Gemmata obscuriglobus: one gene and its partner. The protein of the gene in region 2 binds, or shares a complex with, the protein of the main gene of each other region. Links are inferred from orthologs where the notes say so. Each region holds a gene or a part of one and is shown on either strand. Other genes may lie near its edges.

Region 1 (5,845 bases), 3.1 Mb from region 2 along the record:
GGCCGCCGCACGCGCGCACGCCGCGCCTCATTCTACCCTCAGGAGGTCACGCTGCAGTTTGTCGCTCTTGATTTGCTGATCGAACCGCCCGCGTCAGCCGGCTGGGCGCCCCGCCAACCAACCGCGCGGGCCGTAAAACTCGGACCGGTCCCGACCTCGCCCCCGCGCCCCCTACCCTGCGAGAGAAATTGACACGCCTGCCTGAAACGCGGACAATGGCGGCTGTGACGCGTTACCCCGTCGGCGGTTTTTGCGCCCGACCGAATTGGTTGTGCTATACCAGTCTCACCGGGCTGCCCGCGCTGACCGGGCAAGGCATCCGTACAGGACCCATCCATGCGCACCGTTACCTTCCTGGTCCTCGAAGGGGTTGATAAGGGCCGGGTCTACAAGGACCTGCCCATCCCCGTCACGATCGGCCGGGAAGAGGGGAACGGGCTGCGGCTCAACGACGAGCGCGTCAGCCGGTTTCACGCCAAGGTTCAGGTCGAAGACGCCGACATCATCCTCACCGACCTCGACAGCACCAACGGCACCCGCGTGAACGGCACCGCGATCCAGATCCGCCGGCTGCGCGCGGGCGATCAGGTGTCGATCGGCCGTAGCATGCTGCTGTTCGGCACGATGGAAGAGATCGACGCCCGCCGCAAGGCCGCCGCGGCCCCGATCACCAACGCCGGCGGGCAAGTGCAGACGATCCGCGCCGACGAACTGGCCGCCGCGTCCGGCCGCGTCTCGGTGGCCGACAGCCAGCGCACAGTAGCCCCGGCGCCGCCCGCGGCCCCCAACCCCAACTGGACCGCGTTCGACGACGACGTGCCGCCCCTGCCGCAGAAGCTCACGCCCGCCCAGGCGGCCCGGCTCGCCGAGATCCTCGACTACCTCCACAAGGGGCTGACCACCGCCGTCGAGAACATCGACGCGAACGAGGACGGCACCGAGATCCGCATCGGGTTCGCCGAGTGGCAAACGATCCAGGCCGTGCAGATGCTTCTGGCCCGCTACGCGCGCAACATCTCCGAACCCACCGTCTGAGCGACAGGCGTGACGAGGCAGGGGCCTGAGGGAAGGGCAAATAGCTCCGCCCTCAAGTTCGTCTCGTTACGGCCGGGTTCGGGGCCGTTTTACGTGTTCAGCGTTCCGACCACCTGCCGGGCCGCGGTCGCGCCGAGCGACGCGACGGCTCCCGGGAGCGCGTCTACGATCCGCACGCTGGCGGTCGGGTCGTAAAAGTTCGCGGTGCCGATCTGAACCGCGCTCGCGCCGACCACCAGGAAGTCCATCACGTCGTCGAGCGACGCGATCCCGCCCACCGCGATCACCGGCACCGCCTTCAGTTGCGCGATCCGCCAGACCGCGCGCAGCGCCAGGGGCTTGATCGCCGGGCCGCTCAGCCCGCCGGTCACGTTCCCCAGGATCGGCTTCCGGCGCCGCCAGTCGACCGCCATCCCGACGAACGTGTTCACTGCGCTCACGGCGTCGGCGCCGCCGTCGGCGGCGGCCCGCGCGATCAGAGTGATGTCGGTTACGTTCGGCGTGAGCTTGGCGATGAGGGGCAGGTCCGGGCAGGCGTCGCGGCACCGCCGGATGATGCGCTTCGTCAGTTCGGGGTCGGTGGCGAAGTCGGTGCCGCCGGCCACGTTCGGGCACGACAGGTTCAGTTCCAGCGCCGCCAACCCGTCCCGGCTCTGATGCACCCGGGCCGCCATCGCGACGAACTCGTCCTCGCTCTTGCCCGCGATGTTCCCGACGATCGCCGTGGGCAGCGTTTTGAGGTACGGGAGGTGGTGGGTGAGGAAGTGCTCGAGGCCGTCGTTGTCGAGCCCGATCGCGTTGAGCATCCCGGAGGCGGTTTCCACCGTGCGCGGCGGCCGGTTCCCGGCCCGCGGCGCGTGCGTGACGGTCTTCGGGATCACGCCCCCCAGCTTCGCGAAGTCCACGAACGGGGCCATCTCCTTCGCGTAGCCGAAGGTGCCGCTGGCCACCAGTATGGGGTTGCGCAGCGCGAGCCGGCCCAGCGAAACGGACAGATCGATCATCTCTTGCGGTTCTCGGAATTGGTCCATCGGGCGCGTGTAACCGGTGCGACACTCGCGTGTTGATAGGGTATCGGCTCGGTTCCGTGCCCGCCAACGAGGTGCCCGCAATGTCCCGCAAGTTGTTCGCCGCCGCTCTGTTCGTGCTGACCGGCGTGGTGAGCTACGACGCCCACGGCGTCGATGTGGCTCCGCCCCCGCGCGAGGTGCCGACCGACATCCCGCCGGCCGGCGCGAAAAAGGGAACCGGCAAGCTCGACAAAAGCAAACTGGACCCCGAGAAGCTCAAGGCGCTCAAGGAGAAGCTCGCGAAGGGCGGCTTCGACAAGAGCAAGCTGGACCCCGAGAAGGTGAAGCAGCTCAAAGAGAAGTTCGGCGACAAGTTCGACCCCGAAAAGCTCAAAGGCCTCAAGGAGAAGTTCGGCAAAGGACCGGGCGGGAGCGGGGAGTGAGTGGGCGAGAATCATAGTACAGACGCCCGTCGCCCCCGAATCACACGCCGTGCATTCGTGCCCCGACCTCGGTTCTCGTTCACCCGCCGACCGCGTAGTGCGTCGGGTCCGGGACGCCCGCTTCGGCGAAGCCCTTCTTGCGTAGCAGGCACGAGTCGCAGCGGCCGCACGCACGGCCCGCGGCGTCGGGGTCGTAGCAGCTCAGCGTTTGTGCGTAATCGACCCCGAGCTTCACCCCCTCGCGGATGATCTCCGCCTTCGTCAACTTCAGCAGCGGCGAGTGAACCCGGAACCGCCCCGCGCCTTCGGTGCCGGCCTTCGTCGCGAGGTTCGCGAGCGCCTCGAACGCGCTCAGGAACTCCGGGCGGCAGTCGGGGTAGCCGCTGTAATCGAGAACGTTGGCGCCGATGAAAATGTCGAACGCGCCCACCACCTCCGCGAACCCGAGCGCGACCCCGAGCAGGATCGTGTTGCGCGCCGGGACGTACGTGACCGGCACCCCGTGCCCCATTTCGCCGTCGGAGCGGTCCTTAGGGACCGCGAGGTCGCTCGTCAGCGCCGACCCGCCGATCTCCCGCAGGTCCAGCTTCACGGTCCGGTGCTCGATCACCCCCAGCGCCTTCGCGACCACGGCGGCGCGTTCCAACTCGACGCGGTGCCGCTGCCCGTAATCCACGGACAGCGCGTAACACTCGAACCCCTGCCCCCGTGCGACCGCGAGGGCCGTGGTGCTGTCCAGTCCGCCGCTCAGGAGCACGACCGCTTTTGACATGAGATGGTTCCGGACGGCGGCGGCCGCGCTTTGCGCGGCGCGCCCTACAAGACGCCAGCACGTTCAGCTATCAACATACTGTGCAACCCCACGAGATGTGCAGCATGGAACTGACAGAAACCCCGTCCGTCGAGCAACTGGAGACGTTCCCGAACCCCCGCCCCGGGCGCGAGTTCGCGGTCGAGATCGTGTGCCCGGAGTTCACCAGCGTGTGCCCGAAGACCGGCCAGCCCGACTTCGGCACCATCACGTTCACCTACACGCCGGCCGAGACGTGCGTGGAACTGAAGTCGCTGAAGCTGTACCTCCAGCGGTTCCGCAACCAGGGGATCTTCTACGAGCAGGTGACGAACCGCCTGCTGGACGACTTTGTGGCGGCGTGCAACCCGGTGCGGTGCAAGGTGGTGTCGGTGTGGACGCCGCGCGGCGGCATCTCCACGACCGTGACGTGCAACTTCGAGGCGCAGAAGAGCTGACACCCAACCGGCGGCAGGCTCGGAGGCGTGCTCTCCTGATCTGCCGCTTGTGCCGGTTGTGCGGAGCGTGCGGCTTATTCGACGACGATCGCGTTCTCGAGCCGGACGTTCGGCAGCGCCTCGAACACGCCCTCCTGGGCGAGCTGCTTGACGTGGTACGAGTTGGCCCGGCCGCGGATCACCACACGCTCACCGCCGGTGGCGATCTCGACTTCCAAGTTCCGCACCCGACGGCCGGTGCGATCGGTTACCCGCTGGGTCACGAGGTCGAGTAACGGCATGGGATTCGTGCTCATTGTCTTTGTTATGGTCTCAGGCTTGCTCATGCGTCGGGCAGAAGTGCCCGCACTTTGGTCGCAAAAGCACCGCCAGGGGCTTCTTTTCTGAGAGTAGTTGACGCAATGCAAACCGCAGTCCGGAATGTCCCTTCTTCTTCGGATCTCCTCAAACTGCGTGGCACCCGTCCCCTGTTCGCCGAAGAGCTGCGCACCCGGATCGCGGCCGGGTCGCGCTGTGTTCGGTTCGAGTATTGTTTCTCGTTGCTGTTCGTTACAGTGCGCCGGCAGTCACCGGTCTATCTCACCGGCTCCTGGCAGGTCCGGTACCTGCGGGGCCTGTGGTTCAGCCTGCTGGCACTCGCGCTCGGCCCGTGGGGCGTTCCCTGGGGGCTCGCCTGGACGCTCTGGTCCGTCTGGATCAATACGACCGGTGGCGTTGACTGTACCACCGAAATCATATCCGTGCTGGAGCCGGGCGCCAGAGTTCCCGAAACGGGGCACGGAATTGCCCGGCCCGCGGACGTTACTCCTGCCTGACATGATTACAATCGAAGTAGGTGCAAAAAATTTTCGCCGTGCACCTCAACTGTGTCAGGTGTGTCGCTGTTCGGTGTGCCAGAGGGTGTCACTGTGAGGCGCTACGGCAGGGTCGCTGTTCTGGTCGTATTGGCGTCCCTTCTCGCGCGCCCCGGAGCGCATGCGGCGCTGCACCACCCGGACGAACCGATGGCGATTCCGGTGAACGCGCAGGGCGTGCCCGAGCCGCTGCCGTTCAGCGAGTTCGCCCGACGGCGGCTCGTGCTGATGAACGCCGGGAACCCGGACTGGCCCCTCGAACGCCCCAACCCCAACGACCCGCAGAAGATGGTGCGGAGCGACCGCGGGGTGCTCAAGGACCGCATCGACCGGCGCCTCAAGGTCCCGCAGCGGACGCAGGAAGAGAACGTGGCGCTGGCCGTCGACCTGCTCCGGTTCCGCAAGGCCGACGACGCCGACGGCACCCTGGTGGGGCGGCAGCGACAGGGCTATTTGGGTAACGTCACCCTGGCCCACATTGCGGCGGCCCAGCCCAGCCCGAGCGACCCGAAGGTGCTGGACTGGGCACGGGCGTACAACCTGCTCACGATCGCGAACGAGGAGACGCCGCCCAAGAGCCTCCCGGGGCTGACCCCGCAACAGCTCGCGTGGCAACTGAAGCTCAACAACGGGGCGCTGCTGAAGCTGTTCCGCCTGCGCATGGAAGAAGCCCGCAGCCGGCCGACGCCGGAGAACGAACTGCCGGACGCGATCTTCCCCGTCAATTTCGCCCAGGTGGCCGACGGCGCCCTGGTTCCCGCGGAGCGGGCGAAGCTCCCGCCGGACGCGCTGGCGACGGTGCAGCAACTGGTGCTGTGGTTCCCGCACGACACCCGGCTCTACTGGCTGCTCGCGGAGGTGTACGCAGCGCGGGGCGAGTTCGCGGCGGCCGAGCGGATCATGAACGAGTGCGTCTCCTCGCTGGCATACAGCAACCGCAAAGTGCTGATGTCGCACCGGGAGGCGGTGGTGAAGGCCGCGAAGGAGAAAGGGCCGGCGAACCCCGAAGAGCTGTTGCCCGCCGGGGGTGACGCGCCCGCGACCGACCCGCCCCCGGAAGTCCCGTTCACGCTCGGCGCGGTGTGGGTCTACTTTGGTGTGGTGGGGCTCGTTGCGCTGTTCGCGCTCGTCCGCAAGTTGACGAGGAAGCCCTCGACGAACAACCGCCCGCGCGTCGGCTGACGCTGACCGGACCCGGCCGCGGTCGCGGCGGGCGCGGGCGCCGATATGATCGACAACATCTGGCTGGTTCACC
Region 2 (7,318 bases):
CATGACCGAACTGGCGACCGGCACGGTCACGAAGTTGACCAACAACGTGGACCGCGCGCCGTGGTTCCACGAACTGAAGACCGAGCGGTTCCGCGTGACGCGGGTGGACGGGTTCAAGTTCTGGGTCAAGGTGACGCTCCCGCCGAAGGCGGAAGGGAAGCTCCCCGCGCTGTTCTGGATCTACCCGCGCGAGTACACGGATCAAGCGGACTACGACCAGAAGGCCGGCCGCGGTGGCGCTGCGGCCGCCGGTCCGGGGCGGTTCACCGGCCCGACCCCGCGCCACGTCGCGATTCTGACGCTGGCCGGGTACGCCGTCGTGGAGCCCGACGTGCCGATCGTGGGGCCGGCCGGGAAGATGAACGACAACTACGTCTCGGACCTGCGGAACGGCCTCTGGGCCGCCATCGACGAGTGCGACCGGCGCGGGATCATCGACCGCGACCGGCTCGCGTGCGGGGGGCACAGTTACGGGGCGTTCAGCACGGCGAACGCGCTGGCGCACACGCCGTTCTTCAAGGCCGGCATCGCGGGCGACGGGTGCTACAACCGCACGCTCACCAGCATGACGTTCCAGAGCGAGCGGCGGCAACTGTGGGACGCCCGCGAGACATACCTGGAGATGTCCCCGCTGCTCCGCGCCAACCAGATCAACGGCGCGCTGCTGATGTACCACGGGATGGAGGACGCGAACGTGGGCACGCACCCGATGAACTCGGAGGGACTGTTCGCCGCCCTCGACGGGCTGGGCAAGCCGGCCGCGTTGTACATGTACCCTTACGAGGGGCACGGGCCGATCAGCCGCGAAACCAACCTCGACCTCTGGGCGCGGTGGATCGCGTGGCTCGACACGTACGTCAAGAACCCGAAGAAGAAGTAAAGGAGCAGAAGGACTCACCAACGAGGCACAACGTAAACACAAAGGCGCACGAAGAGAAGTGGCACCTTCTTGTCGGGAACGGCAGTAACGCGAAGCCGCGGATGCGGGGCGTTAACGAGCATTCTGTACTCGAAACGTGGCACCTGATTCCCGTTTTCTTCGTGTTCCTTTGTGTTGACTGTTCTCCCGCACGCGGGGCTTCTTCGTGGTGAGTGCTCTGTATTCTGTCCACCGGTCACTCGCAACCCCTGCCATCACTTCGCACACCGCCGAGACTCCTTATGCGTCGAATCGTCGCTCTCGCACTCGTGCTGAGCGGGACGGTGTTCCTGTCCCCGCACGAGGCGCTGCGGTCCGCCGAACCGAAGCCGGCGCCGAAGGTCACCACCCCGAAGGCGCACTTCGGTTTCAACCTGGGTGACGACTACTGTCTGGCCAACTACGAGCAGTACGCCGCGTACCTCGCGAAGCTCGAAAAAGAGTCCGACCGCATCAAGGTGGTGGAGATCGGCAAGACGGCCGAGAAGCGCCCGCAACTGATGGCGGTGGTCACCGCACCGGCGAACCACAAGCTGCTCGCGCGCTACCAGGCCGTCGCGAAACAACTCGCGAACGCCGATGGGGTCACGCCCGAAGCCGCGAAGCGGCTCGCGGCCGAAGGCAAGGCGGTGGTGTGGATCGACGGCGGTCTGCACGCGAGCGAGACCCTGTGCGCGCAGGCGCTGGCCGAAACGATCTACCAGTTCGTGAGCGCGACCGACGCCGAATCGCTCCGCATCCTCGACGACGTCATCATCCTGTTCGTCCACGCGAACCCGGACGGGCACGACCTCGTCGCGGACTGGTACATGCGCGAGAAGGAGCCCAAGAAGCGCTCGCTGGGCGGGCTCCCGCGGCTGTACCAGAAGTACATCGGCCACGACAACAACCGCGACTTCTACGCCAACACGCAGGCCGAGACGCGGAACATGAACCGCGTCATGTACCGCGAGTGGTTGCCGCAAATCGTGTATAACCACCACCAGACCGGCCCGCCCGGAACGGTGCTGTTTTGCCCGCCGTTCCGCGACCCGTTCAACTACAACTTCGACCCGCTCGTCGTCAGCGGGATCGACGCCGTCGGCGCAGCGATGATGCAGCGGTTCCTCGCGGAGGACAAGCCCGGCGCCACCACGCGGTCCGGCGCCCGCTACTCCACGTGGTTCAACGGCGGCCTCCGCACCACCGCGTACTTCCACAACATGATCGGGCTGCTCACGGAGACGATCGGCAGCCCCACGCCGTCGCGCATCCCCTTCAACCCGGCGCTCCAGCTCCCCCGGGCCGACCTGCTCGCCCCCGTCGCGCCGCAAGAGTGGCACTTCCGGCAGTCGGTCGACTACTCGGTGACCGCGAACCGGGCGGTACTCGACTACGCCTCCCGGCACCGCGAGCAGCTCCTGTACAACATCTGGCTGATGGGCAAGAACGCGATCGACCGCGGCGGCAAGGACAGTTGGACGGTGACGCCGAAGGTGGTGACGGCGGCGAAGGGCGGCCGCGGCGCGGACGCGTTCCAGAAGTTCTTCCGTGACCCCGCGAAGCGCGACGCCCGCGCGTACATCCTGCCGTCCGACCAGCCGGACTTCCTCACCGCGACCAAGTTCGTGAACACGCTCATCGGTACCGGCGTGACGGTCCACCGCGCGACCGACGGGTTCACCGTCGGCGGGAAGAAGTACCGGGCCGGTTCCTACGTTGTGAAATCGGCCCAGGCGTTCCGCGCGCACGTGCTCGACATGTTCGAGCCGCAGGACCACCCGGACGATTTCGCGTACCCGGGCGCGCCGCCGACCCCGCCCTACGACGCCGCCGGGTACACGCTGGCGTTCCAGATGGGCGTTCAGTTCGACCGCGCTCTGGACGCGGTGAGCGGGCCGTTCGAGGAACTGAAGGGCGAAGTGCCTCCGCCCCCGGGACAGGTGCTCGACGCGGACGGGGCGGTCGGGTTCTTCCTGCACCCGCGGACCAACGACGCGTTCCGCGCGGTGAACCAGTTGCTCGCCGCGGGGGAGGAGGTGCGGCGGCTCACGAAGCCGGCCGCGGTCGGCGGCGCGAAGCACCCGGCCGGCATGTTCTTCGTAACTAAGAAAGCGGGCACGCAGAAGCGACTGGAAACGATCGCGACGGCACTGGGAACCCGGTTCGTGGGCAGTCCGGAGGCCCCCGGGCGCGAGGCCGCGGCCCTCAAACCGGCGCGGATCGCGCTGGTGGACCGCTACGGCGGGTCGATGCCGTCCGGGTGGACCCGGTGGCTGTTCGAGCAGTTCGAGTACCCGTTTACCGTGGTCTACCCGCCGGACCTGGATCGCGGCAAACTGCGCGAGCAGTTCGACGTGATTGTGCTCGTGGACGGCATGGGCGGGTCACGCGGCGGTGGCGGCGGGGGCGGGGACCAGCCGCCGGAATCGAACGTGGTGGACGAACTGGGACTGCCCGCCGAGTTCCGCGGCCGTCGCGGCAGCATCACCGCGACCAAGACGGTGCCCGAACTGAAGAAGTTCGTTGCCGCCGGGGGTACGCTCCTCACGATCGGTAGCTCGACCGCGTTGGCCGGTCAACTCGGCGTGAAGGTCGAGAACCACTTGGTCGAGAAGGGCGCCGACGGTAAGGAGAAGCCGCTCGGGCGCGACAAGTTCTACGTCCCGCCGTCCGTGCTGCGGATGAAGGTCGATCCGGCGCACCCGCTCGCGTGGGGCATGGGAGATGAGACCGACGTGATGTTCGCGAACAGCCCGACGTTCCGCGCCCCGGCGAACGGGTCGGGGGTGGAGCGCGTGGGATGGTTCGCGGGCAAGACGCCCCTGCGGAGCGGCTGGGCGTTCGGGCAGGAGCACCTCGACGGCGGGGTTGCAGTGCTGGACGCCGCCGTCGGTAAGGGGCGGGTCGTGGCGTATGGTTCACAGGTGTTGTACCGGGCGCAGCCTCACGCCACGTTCAAGCTGGTGTTCAACGCGATTTGCCGCGCCGGTGCGGGTGACTGAGGTTGTGCGAATGTGTCCGGTGTATGTGGTCCGCGAGCGGTTGCATTGCGGTCAGTGCCGAGATTCGTAACCGCTCGCGGATACCCGGCGCACCGCTCGCGGAAAGGCTGTGATTTTCCCGGCGTCTGGTTAATCTATTGGCTCTATAATTGTCGCAGTGTTGATTCCAGGGGTGCGGGCTGTTGGGACCTTGTGATGGACGCGTTGCCGCGACTGCGAACCCTGGACCGGGCGGCGACGGTGGCGTCGCTAACGATTGACGAGTTGGTTTCGGCGGACGACCCGGTGCGGGTGATCTGGAGCGACGTGACGACGCTGAACCTGGATCGGTTCGTAGCCACGATCCGCGCGGTGGAAGGGCGCCCCGGGCGGAATGCGACGGACCCACGGCTGCTGGTGGCCCTGTGGATGTTCGCCACGGTCGAGGGGGTCGGGTCGGCCCGCCGGTTGGCCCGGTTGTGCGTGCGGGATGTGGGGTTCCGTTGGTTGTGCGGGGGTGTCACGGTCAACTACCACCTGCTGTCCAACTTCCGCACCCACGCGGGAACCGAATTGGAGGCCCTGTTCCACGAGCACGTGGCGATCCGGATGCACGCCGAGTTGGTGCACCTGAAGCGGGTGGCCCAGGACGGGATGCGGGTGCGGGCCCACGCCGGCGCCGGCTCGTTCCACCGGCTCGAATCGTTGGAGCAATGTCCGCGCGAGGTGGCCGAGCCGCTGCGGTTGCTCCAGGACCAACCGGACCAGCCCAAGGGGACCGCCGCGTGCCGCTCCCGGGCGGCCCGGGAGCGGCACGCGCGGGAGAAGCTCGAGCGGCTGAAGGTGGCCCAACAGGACGCGGCCGAGTTGGCGCGCGCGGGCGGCGCGGCTCCGACGGAACCCACCGGCGGCGGCGAAAGCGGCCGCCGACCCGGTACGGTCCGCGCCCCGGGCGTCGTCCACCGACCCCGCGTGCCGTCGCATGAAGATGCCCGATGGCGGGTACCGGCCGGCGTACAACGTGCCGGCGATGACCACCACCGCCGAGAAGATCATCGTGGCGGTAGACGTGACCAATCAAGGAACCGATGGTGGGCTGCTGGGGCCGATGCTGGACCGGGTCGAAGCGACCTACGGGCGGAAGCCGGGTGAGGCGCTGGTGGACGGCGGGTTCGCGAGCGGGGCCGATGTGGAGCGGGCGGCGCGGAGCGGGGTCACCGTGTTCATGCCCCCGAAAGGGGCCCGAGCGGACCGGTTGGCGGGCCGGGACCCATGCGCCCCGAAGCGGAGGGACGGACCCGGGATGAAGGCCCTGCGGGTGCGCATGGGGACCCCGGACGGTCAGGCCATTTACAAGGAGCGGGCGCCGGCCGCCGAGTGGGTGAACGCCGGCATGCGTAACCGCGGGTTGTACCAGTTCCGTGTCCGCGGGTTGGTCGCGGTGCGAGCCGTGGTGGTGCTCCACGCGCTCGTGCACAACTTGTTCCAGACCATCCGGCGGTGCGCCCACAAGCACCCGCAGCGACCATGGACGGATACCCTGCGCGAGGCCGCACGAAAAGCAAGCGAACACAATCGCGAGCCACAAGGCGTGTGACCCGCGGGGCGGCGAGGGCGCAAGGGAGGGGACGCCGGGGGCAAAAAATCACACCCTCGGAGCGAGCGGACCGCGCTCAAAACCGAGACGCGCGGCGCGAACTTGAAACGACTGGACTTGAGCGGCGCGGGTTTACGTCACTCCCAGACCAGCTTCGCGGCGTCGAAGCACGGGCCGTCAACGCACACGCGCTTGTAGTCGTCGCCGTCGGGCGTTTTCACCTTCGCCACGCAACTGAAGCAGACCCCGATCCCGCACGCCATCGGGGTTTCCAGCGACACCTGACACGGCACGTTCCACCGCGCCGCCAGTTTGGCGAGGGCGTGAAGCATCGGCTCGGGGCCGCACCCGACCAGCGGGCCGGTCGGGCCGTGTGATTCGAGCAACTGGGTGACGAAGCCTTTCGTCCCGACGCTGCCGTCGTCCGAGGCGAGGTGCACCTCGACGCCCGCGGCCCGGAAATCTTCGACCCCGGCCGCCAGTTCGGCACTCCGAACGCCGTAGTAAAGGGCGACCTGTTTGGCCCGCGGCCGTGGCGCATCGCCCCCGAACCCCCGGGCGCCGAGCAGCTCGCGCGCGAACGCGAGAAACGGCGTCTGTCCGATCCCGCCCGCCACCAGGGTCACTCGGTCGGCCGGCCCCGTGTCGAGGAACGGCTTGCCGAGCGGCCCCCACACCTGAAGGGGCTCGCCCGCGTTCACCTCCACGAGCCGCCCCGTCATCTTGCCGACGACGAGGTAAACGACATCGATCGCGACCGGTTGGCCGTTTTCGAGGACGGTATCGTAGAGCGCGAACGGGCGCCCCAGGAGCGGGTCGCTGGTGCCGGGCAGCCGGAGCATCACGAACTGCCCGGGGCGAATCGCCGCCGCGATCTCCGGGGCGCGGAGCCGCACGCGGTAGGTGCGCGCGGCGAGTTTGGTGTGTTCGAGAACCGGCGCTGTTAGGTGAAACATCAGAGAACCGGGGATGGCCGCAAAGGAGCACAAAACGCACAGGAGGGGCCGCCGACAACACCGGCGATGGCCCGCCGCGCCGCCGGCGCGGCTCACGCGCCGTCGGTTTTCCGGGGCCTCTTGGGCGCGTCTTGTGATGTTTTGCGGCCACCGTCCGCCGCTTTCAACCGCGCCGCGGTGATCTTTTGCCGCGCCCGTGTAACGAACGCCTTGAGCGCCTTCAGCTCTTCATCGCTGATCCGCCGCGCTTTGCCCTTGGGGAGCTTGTCCAGCTTCACCGGCCCGATCGCCACCCGCTTTAGTCGCATGACCTTGTGACCGAACTTCGCCAGCATGCGCCGGATCTCGCGGTTCTTCCCTTCCGTGAGCACCACGCGGACCCAGGTGCCGTTGCCTTGCGCCTTGATCCGCTTGGCGCTCTTCGCCCGCACCTTGCCGTCGCTCAGCCACACCCCGTCCATGAGCTTCTGGAGGTCATCATCGGTCGGGCGGCCGGCGACCAGAACGAAGTACATTTTGGGGACCCCGTACCGCGGGTGGGTCAGCCCCTGCGCGAGGTCGCCGTCGTTGGTCATCAGGAGCAGGCCGTCGCTCCCCTCGTCGAGGCGGCCGACGGTGTACACCCGCTGCTCCACGTGCGGGAGCAGGTCCACGGCACGCGGCCGGCCCGCGGGGTCGTGGTTCGTGCAGAGGTGACCGACCGGCTTGTTGACCGCCCAGTACACCAGTTTTTCGGCCCGCACGGGCTGGTCGTCGACCGCGATCTGGTGGGCCGACGGGTCGATCTTCAGGCCCAGTTCGGTCACCTTCACGCCGTTCACTTTGACTCGCCCGGCGGAGATGAGCTTGTCGCAGTGCCGGCGCGACCCGACACCCGCGTGCG

The links.
Region 1: the proteins of GobsT_RS14350 (region 2) and GobsT_RS01795 are in contact, whole or in part, in a crystal structure (PDB 5UE9), measured with the Lactococcus lactis proteins. The link is inferred for Gemmata obscuriglobus from one-to-one orthologs. Residues at the interface, in WP_023189152.1 of Lactococcus lactis: Leu4, Gln5, Ala47, Ser48, Met49, Leu50, Leu51, Arg52, Arg53, Met95, Leu98, Arg223, Met224, Ala225, Cys226, Ile228, Gly229, Ala230, Cys231, Tyr232, Ala233, Val235, Glu236, His237, Asn243, His244, Ala245, Lys247, Glu250; in WP_025017116.1 of Lactococcus lactis: Gly25, Phe27, Phe29, Glu32, Tyr33, Lys35, Tyr36, Lys48, Phe56, Thr60, Pro61, Arg62, Val63, Ala64, Glu65, Thr66, Ala67, Ser68, Gly69, Met70, Ile74, Gln77, Pro223, Glu251, Phe274, Ala275, Pro277, Phe278.

The regions. Positions count from the first base shown.
Region 1 is NZ_CP042911.1:404,298-410,142, reverse strand. Bases 83-3,052 are described here. They hold GobsT_RS01795 (dihydroorotate dehydrogenase), read right to left. Parts: upstream 2,040-3,052; coding sequence 1,125-2,039; downstream 83-1,124. Other genes in these bases: GobsT_RS01790 (hypothetical protein), read left to right, coding at 2,147-2,488; GobsT_RS01800 (FHA domain-containing protein), read left to right, coding at 337-1,035. In the rest of the region: queF (preQ(1) synthase), read left to right, coding at 3,371-3,736; GobsT_RS01775 (hypothetical protein), read right to left, coding at 3,811-4,017; GobsT_RS01770 (hypothetical protein), read left to right, coding at 4,276-4,551; GobsT_RS01765 (tetratricopeptide repeat protein), read left to right, coding at 4,741-5,772; GobsT_RS01760 (macro domain-containing protein), read left to right, coding at 5,818-5,845.
Region 2 is NZ_CP042911.1:3,467,645-3,474,962, forward strand. The notes cover bases 4,527-7,318. They hold GobsT_RS14350 (dihydroorotate dehydrogenase electron transfer subunit), read right to left. Parts: upstream 6,436-7,318; coding sequence 5,617-6,435; downstream 4,527-5,616. Other genes in these bases: GobsT_RS14340 (transposase), read left to right, coding at 4,527-5,034; GobsT_RS39635 (transposase), read left to right, coding at 5,186-5,479; GobsT_RS14355 (pseudouridine synthase), read right to left, coding at 6,528-7,318. Also shown: GobsT_RS14330 (S9 family peptidase), read left to right, coding at 1-880; GobsT_RS14335 (M14 family metallopeptidase), read left to right, coding at 1,162-3,903; more of GobsT_RS14340, read left to right, coding at 4,099-4,526.